One region of the Ensifer sp. EB106-03-01-XG145 genome, then DNA from elsewhere that is predicted to be linked to it. Evidence: predicted binding sites of a transcription regulator. Region 1 holds the regulator's gene; each other region holds the start of a gene.
What was found. Region 1 encodes PhoB, which activates phosphate uptake and scavenging genes when phosphate is short. Its sites were predicted from a motif close to TGTCATNNANCTGTCAT; they were not measured.
Positions count from the first base shown of each region.

Region 1 (4,176 bases):
AGGCAGGTTTATGGAACGAGGTGAAGGACCGCCTGCAGGAGCCGGGTACCGGCCTTTCCGGTGGTCAGCAGCAGCGCCTTTGCATCGCACGCGCTGTTGCCGTCAGCCCGGAAGTTATCCTGATGGACGAGCCCTGCTCGGCACTCGACCCGATCGCGACCGCCAAGGTCGAGGAACTCATCCACGAACTGCGCACGAACTTCACGATCGTCATCGTGACCCACTCGATGCAGCAGGCCGCCCGCGTGTCGCAGCGCACCGCCATGTTCCACCTCGGCAATCTCGTCGAGGAGAACGACACCGACAAGATGTTCACCAACCCGGATGACCAGCGCACCCAGGATTACATCATGGGCCGCTTCGGCTGAGGCCCATCACGGCTGCAACAGTCACTGGAAAGCGCCCGTAAGGATCGACGATCATGTCCATGCATATCATGTCCGCCTATGACGAAGAACTGAAGTACCTGACGCGCCGCATCTCGGAAATGGGCGGTCTCGCCGAGCAGATGGTCGCCGAATCCGTCCGCGCCCTGGTCAATTCCGACCTGGCGCTGGCGCAGAAGGTAATCTCGGACGACACCGTTCTCGATGATGCCGAGCGTCAGATCGGCGAGAAGGCGATCGTGACGATCGCCAAGCGCCAGCCTGTCGCCGCCGACCTTCGCGAGATCATGGGATCGATCCGCATTGCCTCCGACCTGGAGCGTGTCGGCGACCTCGGCAAGAACACCGCCAAGCGCGTGATCGCGGTCGCCGGCTCCGGCATCCCGCGCAAGCTCGCCCGCGGTCTCGAGCACCTCGCCGAGCTCGCTCTGGTGCAGCTCAAGGAAGTGCTCGACGTCTATGCCTCGCGCTCGCCGGAGAAGGCCAACAGCATTCGCGAACGCGACGAGGAGATCGACGCGATCTACACCTCGCTGTTCCGCGAGCTGCTCACCTACATGATGGAAGATCCGCGCAACATCACGCCCTGCACGCATCTTTTGTTCTGTGCCAAGAACATCGAGCGTATTGGCGACCACGCGACCAACATCGCCGAGACGATCTATTACATGGCGACGGGTGCCCAGCCGGAGGGCGAGCGCCCGAAGGATGACAACACGTCGACGTTGGGCTCGGTCAACGACTAGAAGGTTGGAGCGGGATGCGGGGGACAACCGCATACACTTTTCCTCATCCCGCTCTGGCGTTAAACGCGCCGTTCGCAATGCATGCCCCATGAATATCATCCGGTCGCGGCTTCGGTCGCGGCCCCGAATTCCTGCATCTGAAGCATGCGGCTTTTCGCACCGCCTTTGAAATTGGCGGGGGTGCTCCAGATTTAGAGTGTCTGAGTGCCGGCCGGTCCGCTGGACCCGCGCGGCGCTCGCGGTAAGGAGACGTTATCTGATGTTGCCAAAAATCGCCGTGGTCGAAGACGAAGAGGCGCTGAGCGTCCTGCTGCGTTACAATCTGGAAGCTGAAGGCTTCGACGTCGATACGATCCTCAGGGGTGACGAGGCGGAGATCCGGCTACAGGAACGCCTGCCCGACCTTCTGATCCTCGACTGGATGTTGCCGGGCGTCTCCGGCATCGAGCTTTGCCGTAGGTTGCGCCAGCGCCCGGAGACGGAGCGGCTGCCGATCATCATGCTGACGGCGCGCGGCGAGGAAAGCGAGCGCGTTCGCGGTCTCGCGACCGGGGCCGACGACTATGTGGTCAAGCCCTTCTCCACGCCGGAGCTGATGGCCCGCGTCAAGGCGATGCTCCGTCGGGCGAAGCCCGAAGTTCTCTCGACGCTGCTGCGCTGCGGCGACATCGAGCTCGACCGGGAAACCCATCGCGTCCATCGTCGCAGCCGCGAAGTTCGCCTGGGGCCGACGGAGTTCCGCCTGCTGGAGTTCCTGATGTCCTCTCCGGGCCGTGTCTTCTCGCGCTCGCAGTTGCTGGACGGCGTCTGGGGCCACGACATCTATGTCGACGAGCGGACCGTCGACGTGCATGTCGGCCGCCTGCGCAAGGCGCTGAACTTCTCGACCATGCCTGATGTCATCCGCACCGTGCGCGGCGCCGGCTACTCGCTCGAAAGCTGAGAAGGGCAAACAGAAGTCAATAAAAAAGGGGCCGATCGGCCCCTTTCGTTTTGGTCCTGTGCGGATCCTTAGCGCATCCGACGGCGCTCGGCGGATGGCTGGTAGGCAAGCCGCGCATGGAAGCTGCAATAGGGCGAAGCTTCCGGGGAATCGTTGCCGCAGAAGTGGAACTCTTCCTTCAGCGGGTCGCCGATCGGCCACTTGCAGGTGCGTTCGGTGAGCTGGGTCAGCTCGAGGCGGCGCGACATCGGCACGACCACGTCGGTCTGGATGCTGAAATCCTGCTCGGCAACGAGATCGACTTCGATCTCTTCCTTGAGGACGGTGGCGCCGGACGGACGGGCAACGGTGCGGGTCGAAACGCGCGAGGCGTAGTTCGGAGCGCGCGGCGCCGAGGTCGGCCGCTTCGGGCGGGCTGCCGCAGTGGTGCTGCCGCCGGCTTTGGCGCGGCCGGGAAGGCTCAGGCGATGAACCTTGCCGATGACAGCGTTACGGCTGACGCCGCCGAGCTGTGCCGCGATCTGGCTTGCGCTCAGGCCCTCGGACCAAAGCTTCTTCAGTTTCTCCACCCGCTCGTCAGTCCAGTTCATTTCTGCACTCTCCGTTCTCAGCGTTGGGGATGGCAGAATCCCTCACCGCACCCCGGTTGAATCTCGAGGTTGCAAACGCGATAACTCTTTTGGTGACTAGGTCCGCCGCATGCGTCTAGTAATTGAATGTTAACGTACTGACCGCCGGACTCCGTGGCAAGAGTCCGGGGAATCACGCCGAATCGAATTCGTAGTTTTCCCCAACTTGCTCGATCAGCGTTGCATTTTTGCAAGCCCTTCCGGCCGATTTTTTCGTCGCAGGGAAATGGATCTCGTTACCGCGCTGCAAGGCTTGGTTTTGTTGACATTGCAGTGCGAAATAGGAATAGTGCCTGCGCCGCCGAAAGGCGGCATTTTTGATTTTTATCGGGCCGCATGAAGCAGCGGGACCGATGCCGATTGGAGTGAAGGAGAGCCTCGCATGACTGCAACCACGCCGCTTTACGATACCTACATGCGCGCGCCGTTGCGTTTCGAGCGAGGAGAGGGCGTCTGGCTGATCGCCGAAGACGGCTCGCGCTATCTCGACTTCGCTGCCGGCGTTGCCGTGAACTCGCTCGGCCATGCGCATCCGCATCTCGTCGAGGCGCTGAAGGCGCAGGCCGAGAAGGTTTGGCACCTTTCCAACCTTTACGAGGTTCCCGGTCAGGAAAGTCTTGGACGCCGCCTGGCCGCCGTAACCTTTGCTGATCGGGTCTTCTTCACCAATTCCGGTGCGGAAGCGCTGGAATGCGCGATCAAGACGGCGCGGCGCTACCACTTCGCCAAAGGCCAGCCGGAGAAGTTTCACATCATCACCTTCGAGGGCGCCTTCCACGGCCGCACGATCGCGACGATCGCGGCCGGTGGTCAGCAAAAGTACATTGAAGGTTTCGGGCCAAAGGCCCCAGGGTTCTACCAGGTTCCGTTCGGCGACCTCGCAGCCGTCAAGAATGCGATCACCGAGGAGACCGCCGCGATCCTGATCGAGCCGATCCAGGGCGAGGGCGGCATCCGTCCCGCGACCAAGGAATTCATGCAGGAACTGCGCGCCCTCTGCGACGAATTCGGCCTGCTCCTGATCCTCGACGAGGTTCAGACCGGCGTCGGCCGCACCGGCAAGCTTTTCGCCCATGAGTGGACGGGCATCCGCCCGGATATCATGGCCGTTGCCAAGGGTATCGGTGGCGGCTTCCCGCTCGGCGCTTGCCTGGCGACGGAAGAGGCGGCCGCCGGCATGGTGGCGGGCACGCATGGCTCGACCTATGGCGGCAATCCGCTGGCGATGGCCGTCGGCAACGCCGTGCTCGACGTCATCCTCGCTGATGGCTTCCTCGCCCATGTGCGCGACGTCGCGCTCGTCTTCCGCCAGGGTCTTGCTTCGCTGAAGGATCGCTATCCCGATATCATCGAAGATATCCGCGGCGATGGCCTGATGCTGGGCATCAAGGTAAAGGGCCCCTCGGCGGATCTCCTGAAGGAGATCCGCGCCGAGAAGCTCCTGGCCGTGCCGGCCGGCGACAACGTGTTGC
Region 1 is NZ_JBYTEC010000001.1:465,858-470,033, forward strand. Features, by position in the region: gene pstB (phosphate ABC transporter ATP-binding protein PstB) at 1-368, shown strand, start outside; gene phoU (phosphate signaling complex protein PhoU) at 419-1,132, shown strand; gene phoB (phosphate regulon transcriptional regulator PhoB) at 1,392-2,075, shown strand; gene AC3WWH_RS02320 (GcrA family cell cycle regulator) at 2,144-2,665, opposite strand; gene AC3WWH_RS02325 (aspartate aminotransferase family protein) at 3,087-4,176, shown strand, end outside.

Region 2 (4,176 bases), 410 kb from region 1:
CAGCGGTTCGCCGAAACCGGCGATCACCTTGATCGCCTCCATCGCCTGGAGCGTGCCGATGACGCCGGTCAAGGCGCCGACGATGCCCGCTTCGGCACAGGAGGGCACGACGCCGGCCGGCGGCGGTTCCGGGAAGAGATCGCGATAGGAGGGGTTCGGCCGCCCATCCATGCCTGCCTTGTACGGCATCAGCACCGTCAGCGATCCGTCGAAGCGGCCGACGGCGCCGGTCACCAGCGGTATGCCGACCGCGGCTGCCGTATCGGCTGCGAGATAGCGTGTGTCGAAATTGTCCGAGCCGTCGATCACCAGGTGATATTGCCGGAACAGCGCATCGGCATTGTCGGGGTTGAGCCGCAGCCTGTGTTCGTCGACGCTGACATGCGGGTTGAGTGAACCGATCGCTTCGGCTGCCCTTTCGACCTTGGCGCGATCGATGTCCTCGGTGCGGTGAATGATCTGCCGCTGGAGGTTCGAGAGCGCAACGATGTCGTCGTCGACGACGCCGATCCGGCCGATGCCAGCGGCCGCGAGATAGACGAGCACCGGGGCGCCGAGCCCGCCGGCGCCGATCACCAGCACACGTGCCGCTTTGAGTTTTTGCTGCCCCGCGCCGCCGATTTCCGGCAGCACGATATGGCGGGCGTAGCGGGCGATCTCCGATTGGTCGAGCTTGTTCTCACCGGTCATGCAACATCCTCCTCATCCGGGCGGCCGATCGATTCTCAAGCGAGAGCGGATGCGGGCGGAAAACCGCACACACTTTTCCTCATCCGCTCTTGCTTATCCCGTAACGCTCCCGTGCGAAACGGTCAGGAAGCGACCGCGTTCGCCAAGCGCCTCGAACATGGCCTGGTCGGTACCGGTCATGAAGGCCTGGCCGCCAAGACCATCGACGAGGTCGAACAGCGCCGCACGCCGGTTGACGTCGAGATGCGCGGCGATCTCGTCAAGCAACAGGATCGGCGCGTGGCCAGTCATGTCGCCGACGAGGCGCGCATGCGCCAGCACCAGTCCGACGAGCAGCGCCTTCTGCTCGCCGGTCGAGCAGCGTGCGGCTTCCATGTCCTTGTCCCGATGACGCACCAGCAGGTCGCTTCGGTGCGGTCCATCGAGCGTCCGGCCCGCCGCTGCGTCGCGCGGCCGTCCGTCGCGCAGCATTGTCAGATATTGCTCTTCGAGATCATAGGCCGGGCGATGACCCTCGTCGTCGAGAAAGCCGGACAGCGCCAGGCGGGCGGACGGAAAAACGCTGTCATCGACATTCCGCTCGACGAGCGCGGTCAAGAGGCCGAGCATTTCCTGCCTTGCCAGCGCCATGGAGACGCCGAGACCGGCCATCTCTCGCTCAATCGCCGTCAGCCAGGACGGATCCGGGCGAAACTCGCCGAGCAGCCGGTTGCGGCTGCGCATCGCCCGATCGAATTCGCTGGCGCGTCGGCCATGCTCCGGATCGAGCGAAAGCACCAGCCGATCGAGGAACCGCCGCCGGTCGGCCGAAGGCCCGGTGAAGAGCCCGTCCATCGATGGCGTCAGCCAGAGAACGCGCAGGTGATCCGTCAGTTCGTCGACGGTTGATGCCGGCGTTCCGTTGAGCCGCAGCCGCCGGGATTGGCCCTCGGTTACCCCGGCGGTGCCGGTGCCGATTTCGACCGGCCCCTCCATGCCCTCGACCTCCGCAAAGACGGAAAACCCGTCGCTCGCGCCGACACGGGTGACGTCGGCATAGGCCGCGCGCCTCAAGCCCCGTCCTGGTGAGAGGAAGGAAACCGCTTCCATCAAATTGGTCTTGCCGGCGCCGTTCTCTCCCGTCAGCACCACATGGCGCTGGTCGAGCTCCAGCGAGAGAGCCGCATAATTGCGGAACTCCGTGAGCTTCAAGCGGTTGAGAAAGACCTTGTGGGGCATGGGCAAACCGGATTCGACGTTGGGCGCCAGCTACAGCGCCGCGCGTCTTATGAGACGCGCAAAGGTCGCTGTAGCACTTTGAATTGCTGCATGTCTTCGTCCTTAAATCGAGGTCGATTTAAGGAGACATGCAGTAGGACGAAAGCGTTGGCCAAGGCAAGGCGAAATGGCCAGCGCGTCGATATCGCCTGGGATAGGTCGATATCGGCAGGGGATAGGCGACAAACCCCTTGAATCAGGTGCTTTTCTTGAGCGCCTCGGTCAAATATGACAGTTTCATGACAATCCACGGATGGATATATTTGTAATGCTGGCTTGGTTCCGCAAACTGCTTCCCCGCGAAGACCGCTTCTTCGACCTTTTCGCAAAACACGCGCTCTCCGTTGTCGGTGCCGCCGAAGCGCTCGACAGGCTGCTTGCCGGTGGCGACGACATGGAGAAACAGTGCGACCGGATCGTCGCGCTTGAGGATGAAGCGGATCATATTACTGGCGAGGTGCTCCTGGCGGTGCGCCGGTCCTTCATCACGCCCTTCGACCGCGGCGACATCAAGGACCTGATCCAGTCGATGGACGATGCCATCGACATGATGCACAAGACGGTCAAGACGATCCGGCTCTACGAGCAGAAGACATTCGACCCGGGCATGCGCGAGATGGCGACGATCATCGTCCAGGCCGCGCATCTGATCGGCGAGGCCATTCCGTTGCTCGACCGTATCGGAGCCAATCACAATCGCCTCATCGCCATCGCCGAGGACGTTACCCGCATCGAGGGGCGTGCCGATGAATTGCACGACCTCGGCCTCAAGGATCTCTTCCGCCGCCACGGCGCCAGCAACCCGATGGCCTATATCATCGGCAGCGAGATCTATGGCGAGCTCGAAAAGGTGATCGACCGCTTCGAGGACGTCGCCAATGAAATCAGCGGCATCGTGATCGAGAACGTCTGATGGATGCGACGCTCGCCTTTCCGTTGCTCGTCGGGCTGATTGGCATCGCGCTGTTCTTCGACTTCCTGAACGGCCTGCACGATGCCGCCAACTCGATTGCGACGATCGTCTCGACGCGGGTGCTCAGACCGCAATATGCGGTCTTGTGGGCGGCATTCTTCAACTTCATCGCCTTCCTGTTCTTTGGCCTGCATGTGGCCGAGACGCTCGGCAAGGGCATCATCGATCCCGGCATCGTCACGCCGCTGGTGATCTTTTCGGCCCTCATGGGGGCGATCGTCTGGAACATCGTCACCTGGCTCTTCGGCATTCCGTCGAGTTCGTCGCATGCGCTGATCGGCGGCCTCGTCGGTGCCGGCCTTGCCAGCACCGGCTTTAGTTCCATCGTCTGGACCGGTCTTCTGAAGACCGTCGGCGCCATCTTCATGTCGCCGGCGATAGGCTTCTTCCTGGCCTTGCTCCTGGTGTTGATCGTCTCCTGGATTTTCGTGCGGCAGACGCCCTTTGCCGTCGACCGCACCTTCCGCGTGATGCAGTTCGTTTCCGCCTCGCTCTATTCGCTCGGCCACGGCGGCAATGACGCGCAGAAGACCATGGGCATCATTGCCGTTCTGCTCTTCTCGCAGGGCTATCTCGGTTCGGAGTTCTACGTGCCCTTCTGGGTGGTCATAACCTGCCAGGCGGCAATCGCGCTCGGCACGCTGTTCGGCGGCTGGCGCATCGTGCACACCATGGGCTCGAAGATTACCAGGCTCAATCCTATGCAGGGCTTCTGCGCCGAAACCGGCGGGGCGATCACGCTCTTTGCCGCCACCTGGCTCGGCATTCCCGTCTCGACGACGCACACCATCACCGGTGCGATCATCGGCGTCGGTGCGGCGCGGCGCGTCTCGGCGGTCCGCTGGGGGCTTGCCGGCAATATCGTGATTGCCTGGTTCATCACCATGCCGGCCGCGGCGGCGATTTCGGCGCTCGCCTATTTCCTGATCGATCTGATCTTCTGATCGAAGCGAACAGCGTCTCCCGCTTCAATCGGCGGGAGACGTGCATCATTTCTCGATCCGAGGCGCGGGGCTGTCCCGCCCGCCCTGATGCAAGGTCAGGCTCCCGGCGCGGGTGCCGGTTACGGTGAAGCTGATCTGCGCATCGATAAGCTTCGCAAAGAAACGGTGTTCGGCCTCCGGAAAGATTTCGATCCGATCCTGTCCCGTTGCCTGGGCAAACAGCCGATCTCCATCGCGAAAGATCGTCAGCTCGAAGCTGGGGGCCAGCCGATAGGTGCCGACATAGGCGTCATAGCTCGTCGGATCGACGGT
Region 2 is NZ_JBYTEC010000001.1:50,914-55,089, forward strand. Features, by position in the region: gene AC3WWH_RS00260 (molybdopterin-synthase adenylyltransferase MoeB) at 1-690, opposite strand, end outside; gene recF (DNA replication/repair protein RecF) at 784-1,908, opposite strand; gene AC3WWH_RS00270 (DUF47 family protein) at 2,216-2,860, shown strand; gene AC3WWH_RS00275 (inorganic phosphate transporter) at 2,860-3,864, shown strand; gene AC3WWH_RS00280 (serine hydrolase) at 3,910-4,176, opposite strand, start outside.
Region 2: AC3WWH_RS00270 (DUF47 family protein) is a predicted target of PhoB. The motif match lies at 2,176-2,192, and genes of this name have one in related genera.

Region 3 (4,176 bases), on a different contig from region 1:
ACCAGCCTGTCGGTCTGCCAGACGACGCGCGTTTCACCGGTAACGATGTCATAGGTCTCGATGGAACTGCGCATCCCCTTCTCCCGCCGCAACCAAGGCAGCTATTTGCGTTCTTCGCCGGCCGGCAACGTCGCCGAGACCTTGGCGCAGATCGACTGCATCAAATTGGAATTGCGTTGGTCCCGCCAGGTCGAGACGACGCCCCAGGCCAACAGCAGCAGGATGCAGACGAAGGCCACGCCGACGATGGCGATACTGCCGCTTGCAAGACCATAGATGCCGAAGGCGCCGGTGTCGCGAAATAGGCGATCTGCGCCGAGAGCTGCCGGCCAGCAGAAACGTCGCTCAGCGACCACAGCCGGATCAGCCGGATTTCCTCGTCCGTGAACTCCGGACAGCTTTCCTTGCCGTCCCGCCCTTGGCCGAACGCGCTCATCGGCTACCCTCGATCGCGGAAGCGGTTGGTGATCGGGTAACGCCGGTCGCGGCCAAAATTCTTCTTGGTGATCTTGACGCCCGGCGCCGATTGCCGCCGCTTGTATTCGGCGATGTAGAGCAGGTGTTCGACCCGGTGAACCGTCGCCTCGTCATGGCCGCGGGCGACGATCTCGTCCGTCCCCATTTCCTTTTCCACCAGGCATTCGAGAATGTCGTCGAGCACCGGATAGGGCGGCAACGAATCCTGGTCCGTCTGGTTGGGACGCAATTCAGCCGAGGGCGCCTTGTCGATAATATTTGGGGGAATGACGACGCCGGAGGGTCCAAGCGCGCCCGGCGGAACCGTGGTGTTGCGCCAGCGCGAGATGGCATAGACCTCCATCTTGTAGAGGTCCTTGATCGGGTTGAAGCCGCCGTTCATGTCGCCATAGAGCGTGGCATAGCCGACCGACATTTCCGACTTGTTGCCGGTCGTCACCACCATCGAGCCGAACTTGTTGGAGATCGCCATCAGGATGGTGCCGCGGGTACGGCTCTGCAGGTTCTCCTCGGTGATGCCGGATTCGGTCCCCTCGAACATATCGGAGAGCGCGCTCAAGAACCCTTCGACCGGCTCGGAGATCGGCACGATATCGTAGCGGCAGCCGAGCGCTGCGGCACATTCCTTGGCGTCCTTCAGCGATTCCTGCGAGGTGTAGCGATAGGGCAGCATGACGGTGCGCACCCGCTCCTCGCCGAGCGCATCGACCGCCAGCGCCGCGCAGATCGCGGAATCGATACCGCCGGAAAGGCCGAGTACGACGTTCTTGAAGCCGTTCTTGTTCACATAGTCACGGAAGCCGAGCATGCAGGCGCGGTAGTCCGCCTCCTCGCGCTCCGGCAGGCGCGACTGCAGCCCGCTTTCGCAATGCCAGCCGCTTTCGCCCTTCTTCCATTCGACGATCGAAATCGCCTCTTCGAACTGGCTCATCTGGAAGGCGAGAGACTTGTCGGTGTTGAAGGCGAAGCTTGCGCCGTCGAATACCAGTTCGTCCTGGCCGCCGAGCTGGTTGGCATAGATCATCGGCAGGCCGGTCTCGAGCACCTGCTTGAGGACCACCTGTTGGCGCACATCCACCTTGCCGCGAAAATAAGGCGAGCCGTTCGGCGACAGCAGGATTTCCGCGCCGCTTTCCGCCAGTGTCTCGCAAACGCCGAGATCGCCCCAGATGTCCTCGCAGATCGGAATGCCGATGCGCACGCCGCGGAAATTCACCGGGCCCGGCATCTCGCCCTGGTCGAAGACGCGCTTCTCGTCGAACTCGCCATAGTTCGGCAGATCGACCTTGTCGCGGAACGCGATCACCTTGCCATCGTCAAGCACGGCCACCGAATTGTGCCGGCCGGTCTTGGCCTGGCGCGGGAAGCCGATGATGACGCCCGGGCCGCCGTCCGCCGTGTCGCTCGCGAGCTTCTCGACCGCCTGGAGGCAGGCCTTCAGGAATGCCGGCTTCAGCACGAGATCTTCGGGCGGATAGCCGGAAATGAACAGCTCCGTCAAAAGCAGGAGATCGGCGCCCTGGCGCCCCGCATCGGCACGCGCCTCACGCGCCTTGGCCAGGTTTCCGGCGATGTCGCCCACCGTCGGATTGAGCTGGGCGATTGCGATGCGCAGGAGCGAGGGGGCGATCTTGTGAGCGGTCATGAGCGGGCCTGTCGGTCTGTTCTGAGCGATTGCGTCTGACTTTCGCAATGTTCTTTAGCGCAATCCGCAGGAAAATACCCACAGGCAATCGCCGCTCCGCGAAAAAAACCGAAAAATTCTGTCTTTCCCGGTTCTTATGAAGGGCCGTTGCAGCGCCCTCACGCGACGAAAAGCTGTTCCCAAACCCCGTTAAGAAACCATTCATCCCCTGTTCAAAATGACGGGCGTATGACAGTTACACGACACATTTATGAAACTGGAGAACATGTTGGCTAGTATCGATTCCGCTGTCGCGAGAGGTTCGCGCGTCTATGTCGATAGACCCGGCTTCACCGCACGGCACGCCAAGACGCTTGCGGCCACCCGCAGCGCATTGTTCTCCCTTTTCGTCGCAGCCGCTCTCGTCTTCGCCGTCGAGCTGATCGTGCGCCAGTCGATGGCCGATACGCTCGCCTATATGCTCGACCCGACGCGCCCGGCGCTGACGACTGTCGGTGCATTCTTCCTGATGCTGCTGGCCGTCGACGGCATTTTCGGTCGCGAACATAAGTCGGCCGTGGTGATTGCGCCCCTCGCCATCATACCCGCCGTCGTCTGCCAGCAGAAGCAGGTCTTCCTGTCCGATCCGCTTTATCCGACCGATTTCCTGTTCGGCCGCCAGATCATGGAATTGATGCCGGTGCTGGTGAAGGACCGCCCCTGGACCGCCGTCGGCATCGTCGTCGGCCTCATCGCCGCCGTTGCCGCCATCGGCCTCTTGCTGCGCTACGCCTGGCGCAATTTCCCCAAGCTGACGCGCCGCGAGCGCATCGCTCGTGCGGCCTTTGCGCTGCCGCTGCTCTTCGCCTTCTGGCACATCATGGATTACAACCAGTTCTCCTGGATCCGTGATCGCCTGAAGGTCATCCCCATCATGTGGGACCAGACCGAGAACTATAAGCACAACGGCTTTGCGCTTGCCTTCGCCATCAACCTGCCGATGGCCAATGTCAGCGCGCCCGCTGGCTACATGGCCGACGCCATCGATCGCATTCCGGTGAAGCCGCTTCCGGCTGGCACCTCGCACCGCGGCAAGCCCGACGTCATCGTGCTGATGAGCGAATCCTTCTGGGATCCGACCCGCCTGCCCAACGTCAAGCTCTCGCCCGATCCGATGCCGACGATCCGCGAGATGCAGTCGGGCAACGTCTTCTCGCCGGAATTCGGCGGCATGACCGCCAATGTCGAGTTCGAGGCGCTGACCGGCTTCTCCAACGCCTTCCTGCCCTATGGCAGCATTCCGTACCAGCAGTACATCCGCAACCCGATCCCGTCGCTCGCTACCTTCTTCCGTGGCGAAGGCTATGTCTCGCGCGCCATCCATCCCTTCCAGAGCTGGTTCTGGAACCGTACCGCCGTCTACAAGGCCTTCGGTTTCGACACCTTCAAGTCGGAAGAGAACATGCCGCCGATGCAGAAGCGCGGCATCTTTGCCTCGGACGAGTCGCTGACGCATGAGATCATCCGCCAGGCCGACGCCATGGACGATCCGTTCTTCTTCTTTGCGGTGACACTGCAGGGCCATGGCCCCTATGAGGCAAACCGCTATGCCAAGAACACCATCAAGGTCGAAGGCAACCTGCCCGAAAGCGACCGGCAGGTGCTGGAAACCTATGCTCAAGGCATCAAGGAAGCCGACGAGAGCCTGAAGAAGCTGATGGACTGGGCAAAGAAGCGCGATCGCGAAACGATCATCGTGCTGTTCGGCGACCACCTGCCGCCGCTCAACACGGTCTATACCAGCACCGGCTTCATGAAGGGCGTCACGGCGGAGCGCAAGGGCTCGAAGGACCAGATGAAGGCGCAGCACGAAACGCCGCTCGTCGTCTGGTCGAACAAAACAGGCCCGAGAAAGAACGTCGGCACGATCAGCCCGGCCTTCCTCTCCTACCAGATCCTCAAGCAGTCCGGCTACGAGCACCCCTATTACACCGGGTTCCTCGGCAAGGTTCATGACCAATACCGGGTCGTCGACCGCTACATGCTGATCCGCAGGAACGGCAAGGAAGTCGCCG
Region 3 is NZ_JBYTEC010000010.1:72,512-76,687, reverse strand. Features, by position in the region: gene AC3WWH_RS22295 (TolB family protein) at 1-74, opposite strand, end outside; gene AC3WWH_RS22290 (hypothetical protein) at 102-356, opposite strand; gene AC3WWH_RS22285 (NAD+ synthase) at 440-2,122, opposite strand; gene AC3WWH_RS22280 (LTA synthase family protein) at 2,391-4,176, shown strand, end outside.
Region 3: AC3WWH_RS22280 (LTA synthase family protein) is a predicted target of PhoB. The motif match lies at 2,351-2,367, and genes of this name have one in related genera.